DNA from 2 places in the Peribacillus sp. NPDC096448 genome. Region 2 is predicted to be linked to the other one. Evidence: riboswitches for the same ligand, from Rfam matches in the RefSeq annotation. Region 2 holds a riboswitch; the other holds the start of a gene.

Region 1 (6,318 bases), on a different contig from region 2:
GTAAATAAAGTGGGCTTAATTTTTTCTTTCTAGCATAGCATTTGATATAATGAAGCTAGGGCAGACATCAACCCTTTCCAAACCTTCCGACAATTGTTTCATTATTTCGACATATTTCATGATGTGTTTCTAAAAGGAACCGGAGGGGTATTGTAGAATCTAACTGTATAGTCTTAATTTAAGGAGGACTCACTTTATGAATTACAACGTACGCGGTGAAAACATTGAGGTAACTCCAGCAATTCGAGAATACGTCGAAAAGAAAATTGGCAAGTTAGAACGATATTTTAACAATACACCAGATGCAAATGTGTTAGTCAATTTAAAAGTGAACAATAATACATCAAAGGTCGAAGTGACGATTCCCATGCAGAATTTGGTTCTTCGCGCTGAAGAGGAAAATGCGGATATGTATGCTGCCATTGACTTGATCAATGATAAGCTTGAACGCCAAATTCGTAAACATAAAACGAAGGTCAATCGCAAGTTCCGAAACAATCTATCGACTACACCGGATGCATTCGCCTTCAATACGGAAGTTGACGAAGTGGTGGATGAATTCGAAGACGATAATGATATTGAAGTGGTCCGCAATAAGCGCTTTGATTTAAAGCCAATGGACAGTGAAGAAGCGATTTTACAAATGAATATGCTTGGTCACAGTTTCTTCGTTTACACGAATGCGGATACTAATACAACAAACGTAGTATACCGCCGAAAAGATGGACGCTATGGATTGATTGAACCTAGTTAATTATTATTCTAAGATCAAAAGCACAGCCCAGCCTCTGGGTTGTGCTTTTTAAATGCATGTTGATAGAATCCGTTTGAAAAGTAAAAAAATGATTGCTTCTTTTTTCTCTGAAAAACCCAAAAGTTCATTTAAAAGAACAAAATTTGTTCATTATTAAGATAAATAGTTAATTTTACCTATTCAAATACCCCTTTCTTTTGCACTATACTCGAATTGTTAGTTCTTTAAAGAGAACGACTGGTTATTTATAAAAAACAATTTGATCAAGGTGCAGAGGGGTTGGATTATTTGTATCGAAAGAATTGCCATACATGCCATAGGGCTTCTTTTAGCAGTGCGGAATATGGAAAGTGGCTTTGCCCGACCTGCGGTGGGGACTTAACTGCGCAAAAAGCCCTCGATGCATTTACAATTGAGAGAATCAATACACCACAACGAAGTATTAAGATGAGCAATATTTGCTATTATATGAAAAAAAGAGATTGAATGCTACAAAATCACCTGGAATTAGAATTTTCCCAATATTGTAATATTTTGTCGGATGAAAGTTTTTGCATTTATGTGGATTACCGACATAAAATAGCAATATATGGAGTGTCTATCCGTTATAATATGAATATAGGTAATGTATTTGGTAATAAATACCACGATAAAGGCAAACTCATTGAAAAATGAGGGCGCAAAGGCACAGGTCTAAGGTTCTGGTGACTATGATGGCTGGTCTGCCTGAAATACAAGAGTATTTTAGGAGGTAGAAGAGGTGGCTAATGTGGAAATAGATCAAGAATGGGTGAAATTGATTTCTGAAGCAAGGAGCTTGGGTTTCAAAAAAGAGGAAATCAGTGCTTTTTTTAAAAGGGAAAGCCTTGAGGCAACATTTGAGGAGAACGATGGAAAATAGGTTCCGAACAAATTTGAGAACATCCCTATAAACAGTGGTTCGCTTCATTTACTGTTTATAGGGTTCATTCTTCCTTGAGATTCTTGTGAGCCTAGCTTATTCAAACTGTATTCTTCAGGATTATGTAGGTAAACTAGTGCACTGCCACTCTACTCTTCTTTATCTTTTCTCCATTTATTAAACTCGATGAACTCCCTGAATTGTTGTTTAGAAACACCCGAATTCATGGCTTCCTCAACGATTTTCATCCAGTCATTGTCCAAGGTTTCCTTATTTGGTGCATCGTAAAGCAGGGCATCAACAGGGATATTAAGTACGGCGGAGATTTTTTCAAGAAATTGAATAGAAGGATTCGTTTGTAAGTTCCGCTCGAGCGAACTTAAATAAGACTTTGCCACACCGGCTTTATCGGCAAGTTCAGTCATTGACATTTTCTTTTCTTCTCGCAGTTTTTTTACACGTTCACCAATCATCAATACCACCTCGAAACATGTTCTATTTATCTTCCGCTAATAAGTTTCGGCAAGCCCACCTTATCATTCAAAACATGACGCCTGTAAGGTTGGATTACCTTGACATGCTATCTCTAGAGAGGACACAGCATCTAGTGATGGAAGGTTATGGATAATTCCCATTTGCATATGGAGATAGTGGGGAGTTTGCAACATAAGTTTTATACTTCCTCCTATTTTAACAGTTTTCCTCCTCATTTATCCATTGTTTTTCGCAAGAATTGAATTCCGGTCTATACCAGGGAAGTGACATGAAGTTGTACCTCTATGATAGAAGTGGTAAAATTAAGCGTGCATTAGTAATAATAGAAGGTGTGTTCCTTCTTACTTATATGAATTTTGTCATTGAACGATCATTACCATAATAGAGGAGCGTTATTGAATGCTTAATATATTAAATAAAGTTTTTGATCCGAATAAGCGAGAAATCAAACGTTTAGAAAAAATCGCCGATCAGGTCGAAGCGCTGGCTGATGAGACTGCTGCGCTATCGGATGAACAGTTGCGTGCCAAAACGGATGAGTTTAAAGAGCGTTATCAAAATGGGGAAACCGTTGATGATTTGCTTGTCGAGGCTTTTGCGGTTGCGCGTGAAGGGGCAAAGCGTGCTCTGGGCTTATATCCTTACCGTGTTCAAATCATGGGTGGGGCATCCCTTCATGATGGAAATATCTCCGAGATGAAAACAGGGGAAGGTAAAACCTTAACATCCACAATGCCGGTTTATTTAAATGCGATTACCGGTAAAGGTGTACATGTCGTTACTGTCAATGAATACTTGGCACACCGTGATGCCACCGAGATGGGTGTATTGTATGATTTCCTCGGTTTGACCGTGGGATTGAATTTGAACAGTCATTCTAAAGAAGAAAAGCAGGCGGCGTACAATGCCGACATTACGTACAGTACGAATAATGAGTTAGGTTTTGATTATCTTCGTGACAATATGGTGTTATATAAAGAACAAATGGTACAGCGTCCGCTGCACTTCGCGGTCATCGATGAGGTCGATTCGATTTTGATTGATGAGGCGAGAACGCCATTGATCATCTCCGGTTCGGCACAAAAATCGGCTCAGCTTTACATCCAGGCCAATGCGTTTGTGAAAACCTTAAAAAAAGAAACGGACTACACATATGATGAAAAGACAAAAGGTGTTCAGCTGACGGAAGATGGGATGAATCGAGCTGAAAGAGCGTTTAATATCGATAATTTATTCGATATTAGTCACGTTACTTTGAATCATCATATCAATCAGGCGTTAAAGGCTCATGTTTCCATGCATTTGGATGTGGATTATGTTGTCCAGGAAGGCGAGATAGTCATCGTTGACCAATTCACTGGCCGTTTGATGAAAGGCCGCCGTTACAGTGAAGGTCTCCACCAGGCGATCGAAGCGAAAGAAGGACTTGAAATCCAAAATGAAAGCATGACTCTTGCGACGATTACATTCCAGAACTATTTCAGGATGTATGAAAAACTTTCAGGTATGACCGGTACAGCCAAAACGGAAGAAGAGGAATTCCGCAATATTTATAATATGAATGTCATTGCAATCCCGACAAACAGGAATATCATTAGGGATGACAGGGCAGATCTTATATACGCGACAACTGATGGGAAATTCAAGGCTGTTGTGGAAGACATCGCCGAACGTTATACAAAGGGTCAGCCTGTGCTTGTCGGTACGGTTGCCATCGAAACATCTGAAGTCATATCTGCCTATTTATCCAAAAAAGGAATCCCTCATGATGTTTTGAATGCCAAGAACCATGAGCGTGAAGCGGAAATCATTGCGAATGCAGGTAATCAAGGCTCAGTTACGATCGCTACGAACATGGCAGGACGCGGTACGGACATCAAGCTTGGTGAAGGTGTCAAGGAGCTTGGGGGCCTTGCTGTAATCGGCACGGAACGTCATGAAAGCAGGCGTATAGATAACCAGCTGCGTGGTCGGTCCGGCCGTCAGGGAGATCCAGGGGTCACTCAATTCTATTTATCAATGGAAGATGAATTGATGCGCCGCTTCGGTTCGGATAACATGAAAAACATGATGGCGCGCCTTGGTATGGATGATTCCCAGCCAATTCAAAGTAAAATGGTGACGAGGGCCGTTGAATCCGCACAGAAACGGGTCGAAGGCAATAACTTCGATTCACGTAAGCAATTACTGCAGTATGATGATGTTCTCCGTCAACAACGGGAAATTATCTATAAACAGCGTTTCGATGTCATGGAAAGTGAAAACTTACGTGAAATCGTCGAAACGATGATTACGGCATCCATCCAGCGAAATGTAGTCGCGTTTGCACCAATGGGCGATGAGGAAGGCTGGAATTTACAAGGCCTTGTCGATTACCTGAATGGTAACCTATTCAATGAAGGTTCAATCACTGTAGCTGATTTGGACGGGAAAAACGAATCGGAATTGGTTGAGTTCATTTTAGCAAAAGTGAAAGAAAGCTATGACCAAAAAGAAGAAGAACTATCTGAAGAACAAATGCGAGAATTCGAAAAAGTAATCGTTCTTCGTGCAGTCGATAGTAAGTGGATGGACCATATTGATGCAATGGAGCAATTGCGTCAAGGGATCCACCTTCGTGCATATGGCCAGATCGATCCGCTTCGTGAATATCAATCTGAAGGTTTCGCAATGTTTGAAGCCATGATTGCTTCAATGGAAGATGAAGTCGCCAAATACATCATGAAGGCTGAAATTCGTAACAATTTGGAACGTAAGGAAGTCATAAAAGGACAAGCGGTCAATCCGAAGGAAGAAGACGGGGGAAAAGTGAAAAAAGCCCCTGCCCGTAAAAAGGAAAACGTTGGCAGAAACGCGTTATGCCCATGCGGAAGCGGTAAAAAATATAAGAATTGCCATGGCAGTTTAGGCTAAAGTTAGGTGTATAATGAATATGGGACGGTTAAGTCTAAGGCTTGCCGCCTCTTTTCATGTTTAGTTTGCATATAGTTTGAAGAGGTTTATTTGTAATGAAGGGAATCCCTCTTCAGGGATTTTTTTTAACATACTTAATGAGGTGAAGAGAAATGGAATTAGCAGAAATAAGAAATGAACTTGAACGGACAGCGCAACGATTAACGGACTTTAGGGGGTCTCTTTGACTTAGATGAAAAAGAGGCACGAATCGCACAGCTTGAAAATGAGATGACACATCCCGATTTTTGGAATGATCAACAAAAAGCACAAACTGTCATCAATGAAACGAATGCTTTGAAAGAACAAGTCAATCGATTGTCCGAACTGAATGAATCATATGAAAATCTGGATTTGACATATGAATTAGTGAAAGAGGAGAATGATCAAGAGCTTTTGGCTGAGCTGGAAGAAGAAATCACGGTTCTTGCACAAAAGATGAATGACTTTGAACTTCAACTTTTACTAAGTGAAGAATATGACTCGAAAAATGCCATTCTTGAATTGCATCCTGGTGCAGGCGGAACTGAGTCCCAGGATTGGGGTTCCATGCTGTTGCGCATGTATACAAGATGGGGTGAAAAAAGAGGCTTTAAAGTGGAAACCCTTGATTACCTTCCAGGTGATGAAGCTGGAATCAAGAGTGTCACTTTAATCATCAAAGGCCATAACGCCTATGGTTATTTAAAAGCGGAAAAAGGGGTACACCGTCTTGTCCGTATTTCTCCTTTCGATTCCTCAGGGAGACGCCACACTTCATTCGTTTCATGTGAAGTCATGCCGGAATTCGATGAGACCATCAATATAGAAGTACGTACGGAAGATTTGAAAATCGATACGTACCGGGCAAGTGGTGCAGGTGGTCAGCATATCAATACAACGGACTCGGCGGTCCGGATCACCCATATACCTACGAACACCGTGGTAACGTGCCAAAACGAGAGATCTCAAATCAAAAACAAGGCCCAGGCCATGAATATGCTGAAAGCCAAATTATATCAACGTGAAATTGAACAGCAACAAGCGGAATTGGATGAAATCCGCGGGGAGCAAAAGGAAATTGGCTGGGGAAGCCAAATTCGTTCTTATGTTTTCCATCCGTATTCCATGGTTAAAGATCACCGTACTGGTGCGGAGACCGGAAACTTGGGAGCTGTCATGGATGGGGATATCGATATGTTCATTGATGCGTACTTGCGTTCAAAACTATAAGCTC
Region 2 (6,318 bases):
CAGGAGTCCACGCGTCACTAACCCCACATATACTCATTTATATCTTCATTAAAATAATAATTTTAGAAAAGTGATAGCCAATTCCTTTCCTTCCATTTTCGCGCTTTACCACATGTAACATGGAGGAAAACGGTTAAATATGGCCTGTAAATGGAGGATATGGTAATGAAGCATCTTTTACTTTTTACGAAACAAATACATGATTATTCGGGGAAAATATTATATATCAATCTTATTTGTATGATTTTAATAGGCTTTTTAGAAGGCGTAGGAATTTTCTTATTGATCCCATTGATTGGATTGAGCGGTGTAATGGACATAAAAACGGATGACGTTCCTTTCTTAAGCTGGATTAATGGATTATTCACAGGAATTCCGGAAACGCTCAGTCTTTTATTAATACTTGGTGTTTATGTGATATTAATGGTCGGACAAAGTGTATTTAAGCGGAATCAAACAATCTTGGGAGTCAAAATCCAACAAGGTTTTGTTAGAAAGTTAAGGGATGAGGCGTATGGAAGTCTGCTGCAGGTCAATTGGGGATTTTACTTAAAAAAGAGGAAATCCGATATTATCAACATCATGACAAATGAAACCTTCAATGTAAGTGCAGGTATTAATTTATTTTTACAGTTTATATCTTCTCTTATTTTTACTTTGATTCAAATCGGAATAGCTTTTTATTTATCTGTTCCAATGACGAGTTTTATCATAGCCTTTGGGGGCATTCTCATTTTTTCGTCACGGAAATTTGTGAAAAAGTCTCAGTCTATTGGAAAGGAAACCTTTCAGCTTACACAAACCTATTTAGCGGGCATGACTGATCACCTTAATGGAATGAAAGATATCAAAAGTAATTCACTTGAGGAATCTCATTTGAATTGGTTTCTGTCTTTAAGTGAGAGAATGGAAAAAAACAGAATCAAGTTAACGACTTTAAATACGACGTCCCAGATGATCTTCAAAATTGTATCTTCAGTCTTAATTGCCATTTTTGTGTTTTTTTCGATAAAGATGTTCATGGCCCAGCCAGCTCAACTAATGCTGATAATGGTTATTTTTTCAAGGTTATGGCCAAGATTTACTAGCATTCAATCAAATTTAGAGCAAATAGGATCTACGCTTCCATCTTTTAAAGCATTGTCGGATTTACAAAACGAATGTAGAGAAGCAAGAGAGTTATATGAATCCGATTATAAAAATATCATGCCTATTGAAATTAAAAGAGGGTTAGATTGCCGTAATGTTTATTTTAGTTATGATCAAAAAGAGAGCACATATGCCCTGAAAAATATAAGCATACACATTCCCTCTAACCGTATGACCGCTATTGTAGGACGATCAGGTGCAGGGAAAAGCACCTTAATAGATATATTAATGGGGTTGAATCACCCTAATAGGGGCGAAGTCAGAATAGATGATGTTCCCCTTACTAATGACCGATTATTATCACTGCGGAGGTCCATAAGTTATATCCCGCAAGATCCATTTCTCTTTAATGCAACAATAAGGGAAAATTTGCTGATCATTGACCCTGATGCAAGTGAGAAATCCATATGGGAGTCTTTGGAGTTCGCTGCAGCTGATGAGTTTGTCAGTAAGCTTCCACAAGGTCTGGATACACTCATTGGTGACCGAGGTGTCCGACTGTCAGGAGGGGAAAGGCAGCGTCTAGTGTTAGCCAGAGCGATCTTACGTAAACCGGCCATCCTGGTATTGGATGAAGCGACGAGTGCTTTGGATACGGAGAACGAAGCGAAGATTCAATCCGCTATTGAAAGATTAAAAGGAAAAATGACCATCATCGTAATAGCTCACCGATTATCGACGATTCGCAATGCCGATCAAGTGCTGGTCATGGATCAGGGAGAAATCATTCAGGTCGGTGAATATAACAAGTTAGCGAATGAAAAAAGAGGAATGTTTAGCAGTTTATTAGGTATCCAAATGGAATCAAGTGTGTAAATATTTACGAACAGTCAGGTTACAGCCCATCTTATGGTTTGTAATGCTGGCTGTTTTTCTTGAGGAGAATTAATAAAACTGAATTAATAATTCGGAAGTTATTTTTTCAGAATAGTAAATAGGAGTTAATTTGAGCGGTGATATCTTTATTTTATATAAAAGTGTTTTAAAGAAAACGTAATATAACAGCGTTTTTACATTGTGATGTCATTTTTTGATGAAAGATGCTGAAAAATGACATAAAAAAACGAATAGTATTAAGAACTATTATTACGTTTTTAAGTATAATTAACATTAATATAGTTTTAATTAACGGGATATGTTTTTAGTGCTAGATGGTTTATTTAGTACCATGGAAATAGGATTCAAGAGATTTATTAATCTTGGTTAATAATAATGTGAAATATTCTTGAGAAAGTTAAACCTATTGAAAAGTAGGGACGCAAAATTACAGGTCTAGGGCTTAATTCTAAGATGGCTGTGTTATCACAAGTTGGGTGGGATTTGTCATGGAAACTAATAATGAACGGGAAGAATGGGTTGCTCTAATTTTAGAGGCAAAAAATCTAGGATTATCTATTAAAGATGTGCGGGAGTTCATTAAGGGAAAAATGGACGGGGAAAGCAGATATTAGAGATTAATAAAGTTTCGTTAGGGAAGGCTGTTATACAGTCTTTTTTTTTGTTTCCATTCTCGGAAATTACAAAGGTATCTAAAATAAAGAACATGGGGATAATAATAAAAATGCAACCTATTTGAGAGGGATTCTTATTATGGATGGACTTAATGCTTTTATGAAGGGATTAATATGGGGAACTTTATTCAGTATACCTCTATGGTTGTCATTTATTGGTTGGATAAAAATAATAATGACTATTATCAAGTAAACGCTTAATATTTAGATTATTAAAATGATATCTAGGCAGGATTTAACAGGATGATGATAGAATTTAGTTATTATACATAGTTCGTTAGTCGTAACCTCATTTAAAATTAAGAAATATAGCCTATAAAAAATAGTTAATAATACTTAAGAATTTTTGGTTATGTGCCGATACTAATTATAGAGATCAAGCAAAGGGACTTCGCAAAGGCGATGTCAGATAGCAGCCATCAAAATATAAGGAGACTATTTGATGACAAAAAACAAATTTATTACGTTCGAGGAAGTTTATGAAAAGAAACAAAGAAGCAAGAAAATTTTTATTGGGACTTATATTACTATTATTTTAGTATTGATTTCATTAATGACTTATTTTATGGGACAAGCATAATATGGGGTGTCGAGGGGCTGAGGAATCGGCCTTTTTTTGTTTTCTTTAAATCACATAAATAATTTAGTTTTACTAGTATTCCTTTCTACTAATGTTTAGTAATTGTTAATTTTCTGTGAATTCTCTGTTGGTAAACGAGTTTCCGCTTGCCAATCCCTACTATATATGTGATTATCAAATAAGTGAGCTATATTCCTTATTTTTGAAAAAAGGATTAGGACAACAGTATGAAATGGTGGCTCAATTATATATTGGAGTGGAAATTTCAAATGGATTTTTTTGATATTTTAAAAGACACTTTTGCAAAAGGACAGTCTGGTCAGGATATTACAGTAAATGAACTTGTGGAAGAGATTAAGGAGAAATTAAGCGGGATCATTGAAGAACCTGATAGTATATGATTCATAGATACTTCGTCACAATCTTATTGATTTTGGGTGATTGGAAACTAACCGGTGGCCGTACCCCTTTATGGCAGGATGCCATGCTGGACATGTTTGGCGTTTGCTAGGAAGCTTCTTTTCTTGTTTCGATGAAGAAGCCGCCATTGAATCTGAAGAACTCATAGGGCTACATATTTTGAAGGAGCATGTCTATAACATGCTTCTTTTTTTGTTGTTTATGAATGATAACCTGTGTTGCGCGAGGAGAAAAAGTAAGAACCTAATAAATATTTTACACAGTATATAGATTTGTAGACTGATTAATAAAGTAAAGAACTGGGGTCTGGATTAGGTTGGGAGGCAGCATAAACTAGCCTATGAAATACCAGAGTTACACAGGTCTTCATTTCTCGCTATGGGATGTTTATTTTGGAACAAAAATTGCTATGTCGTAAAGGAAAAAGGCGAATGGTGTTTATATGGGTTACCAGTTTAAATAGATTCCTCTCCTTTTTCAGGCTCAAGTTCGTTTTATTGAAAAGGGAGAGGCGATGCCCTCATGTAATGGCGAAAAGAGTTACTTCTCATGAAACATATTTCATTCTTGAACGGTCACTGATGGCTTTCAGAATAAACATTTTGTCCTGTTTGCTTAGCATAGCCCAGCTGCCTGCTTTGATTTTCATTTAAATCCACTCCTTTTGTTTAGGATCATTTATTATAGTTGATGAATGATGGTTGATGGAATTCCGGGTCCAAAGAATAATTAGTGTCAAGTGATGAAAGGGGCAAAGGGAAGATGGAATCGTCAGCTCATATTAGATTATACCGTCTTTTTATGCCTAATAAACAACAAATATTCCAACAAATCTCTACAATTGGTGTTCGTTTTTTGTCAGAATATTGGATGTGGAAAATGAAAAAGCTGGCAGGATGCGGGTCCGGACAGCTTTTTCATTTTTTCTTATTTGATGGATAATTGTTCTTTTAATTCGGATTGAACCTTTTCTTTTTCTTGATCCGACACAATATTATAGTAGACTCCGTCGATTTTCGTTCCATTTCCTGGAATGGTCGCTTGGGTTATGCTTCTGCTTGCGTCCCTGTAGTTCTTTTGGATGTCCATCATGTCATCAAACGTCAAATTCGTTTGGATATTTTTACTTAATGCATCGAAAACATCATCATATTTTGTCAGCGATGAAAGGCTAGCGCCTTCCTTGATGACAGCCTCGATGATGGCACGTTGTCTGGATTGACGGCCATAATCACCGTTAGGATCTTCATACCTCATTCGCGAATATTTAAGTGCATCTTCTCCATTAAGATTAATGCTTCCCTTTGCAAAATGGACGCCTTCATAAGTGAAGTCCAAATCGTTTTGCACGGTCACGCCGCCGACTGCGTCAACGATATCCTTAAAGCCTTCCATATTGATCTTCATATAATAGTCGATTGGGATGTCCAGGAAGTTTTCAACGGTATCCATGGACATTTTCGCGCCCCCGAAGGCAAATGCATGGTTGATTTTATCTTGTGTCCCATGACCGACGATCTCGGTCCGTGTATCACGCGGAATGCTTAGCATTTTGACCGATTTCTTTTGTGGATTGACTGTCAAGACGATCATTGTATCTGAACGGCCTTTGTCGCCATCACGTTCATCGACACCGAGCATGAGCATCGAGAAGGGCTCCTGATCTGAGAGTGCAAGGTCTTTCGTTCGTTTATCCGTGGTACGGTCTATTGGTGTATGCATCGTGTCAACGGTTTTTGTCAGTGAATTCCATACGGAGTAAGCAAAGGCTCCCCCGGCTAGTATAAAAAGTAGGACAATTATACCAACTATCTTCAGCCATGTCCGTTTCTTTTTCTTCTTTTTTTCATGTCTCATAGTTTACTTCCTTCCTCTTTTTGTAACCACTTCATCTATTATATTTAATTTCATAGTAAAAGAATAGTATATTTTGCTATTTTATAATACCTTTGGCATATTTTAGTGAAACTTAACTAGAATAAATCTTCATTTAAAGTTTTTTGCTAAAGGAGTGGCTGATCGGAAAATCTCCACTTCTCTGGTTATTGGTTGTGCAATTTGGCCTAGTGTTTATTTCTTTTTTAGATTACAGATAATTGTTGCATAGCTTTTTTTATATTGCGCTTGGATAATCATGATCTTACAGCCAGCTTTACTGCCCTTGATGTTTGAAGTGGGGAAGATTTATGGGGTGTTAGGGGCCAATGGATAATTCATTCGGATTAACGATGGTGAGATCATCTCCAAGGAAAATGTCGAGGGTCTTCGTGAATCTAGTGGGAAATCAGTAGTCGGTTGGCTAAAGGGAAATCATAGCTAAATGAAGGAATAATAAAATAGCTTCGGAAAAGATTCCGATGCAGGGAGAAAAAAACTTTGAATCTAATAAATTTGACCAAGTAAAATGGATTCCTGAAAATTTCCGAATGAATGAATTTTTACTTCAAAATGGGTGATAAGCAAAGTCCCTATTAGAAAGAAGGCGCATATATATGCAATACGGATATCCCTAAAGAATTAATAAATAAATATTGGAGGCTAAAGCATAAATGGAATATTTAACTGAAAGTTCATCATACGACGAAAGTAATTCAACGGAAAGTTCATCATACGAAAGTGATTCAGCGGAAAGCTCATCGGTCGAGGGCGATTCAGCGG

Evidence for each region. A riboswitch is a leader RNA that binds a small molecule or an ion and turns the genes downstream of it on or off. The one in region 2 is predicted to bind cyclic di-GMP.
Region 1: it holds a riboswitch for cyclic di-GMP, as region 2 does, so the genes downstream of both, ACIQ0C_RS15740 (anti-repressor SinI family protein) here and ACIQ0C_RS01445 (anti-repressor SinI family protein) in region 2, are expected to answer to the same signal.

The regions. Positions count from the first base shown of each region.
Region 1 is NZ_JBIWEU010000008.1:251,810-258,127, forward strand. It holds gene hpf (ribosome hibernation-promoting factor, HPF/YfiA family) at 197-754, shown strand; cyclic di-GMP riboswitch class I at 1,399-1,484, shown strand; gene ACIQ0C_RS15740 (anti-repressor SinI family protein) at 1,515-1,655, shown strand; gene ACIQ0C_RS15745 (helix-turn-helix domain-containing protein) at 1,805-2,128, opposite strand; gene secA (preprotein translocase subunit SecA) at 2,550-5,063, shown strand; one part of gene prfB (peptide chain release factor 2) at 5,216-5,278, shown strand; one part of gene prfB (peptide chain release factor 2) at 5,280-6,314, shown strand.
Region 2 is NZ_JBIWEU010000001.1:298,056-304,373, forward strand. It holds gene ACIQ0C_RS01440 (ABC transporter ATP-binding protein) at 166-1,965, shown strand; cyclic di-GMP riboswitch class I at 2,373-2,456, shown strand; gene ACIQ0C_RS01445 (anti-repressor SinI family protein) at 2,475-2,600, shown strand; gene ACIQ0C_RS01450 (hypothetical protein) at 3,103-3,240, shown strand; gene ACIQ0C_RS01455 (YwzD family small protein) at 3,510-3,641, shown strand; gene tagU (polyisoprenyl-teichoic acid--peptidoglycan teichoic acid transferase TagU) at 4,588-5,517, opposite strand; gene ACIQ0C_RS01465 (hypothetical protein) at 6,210-6,318, shown strand, end outside.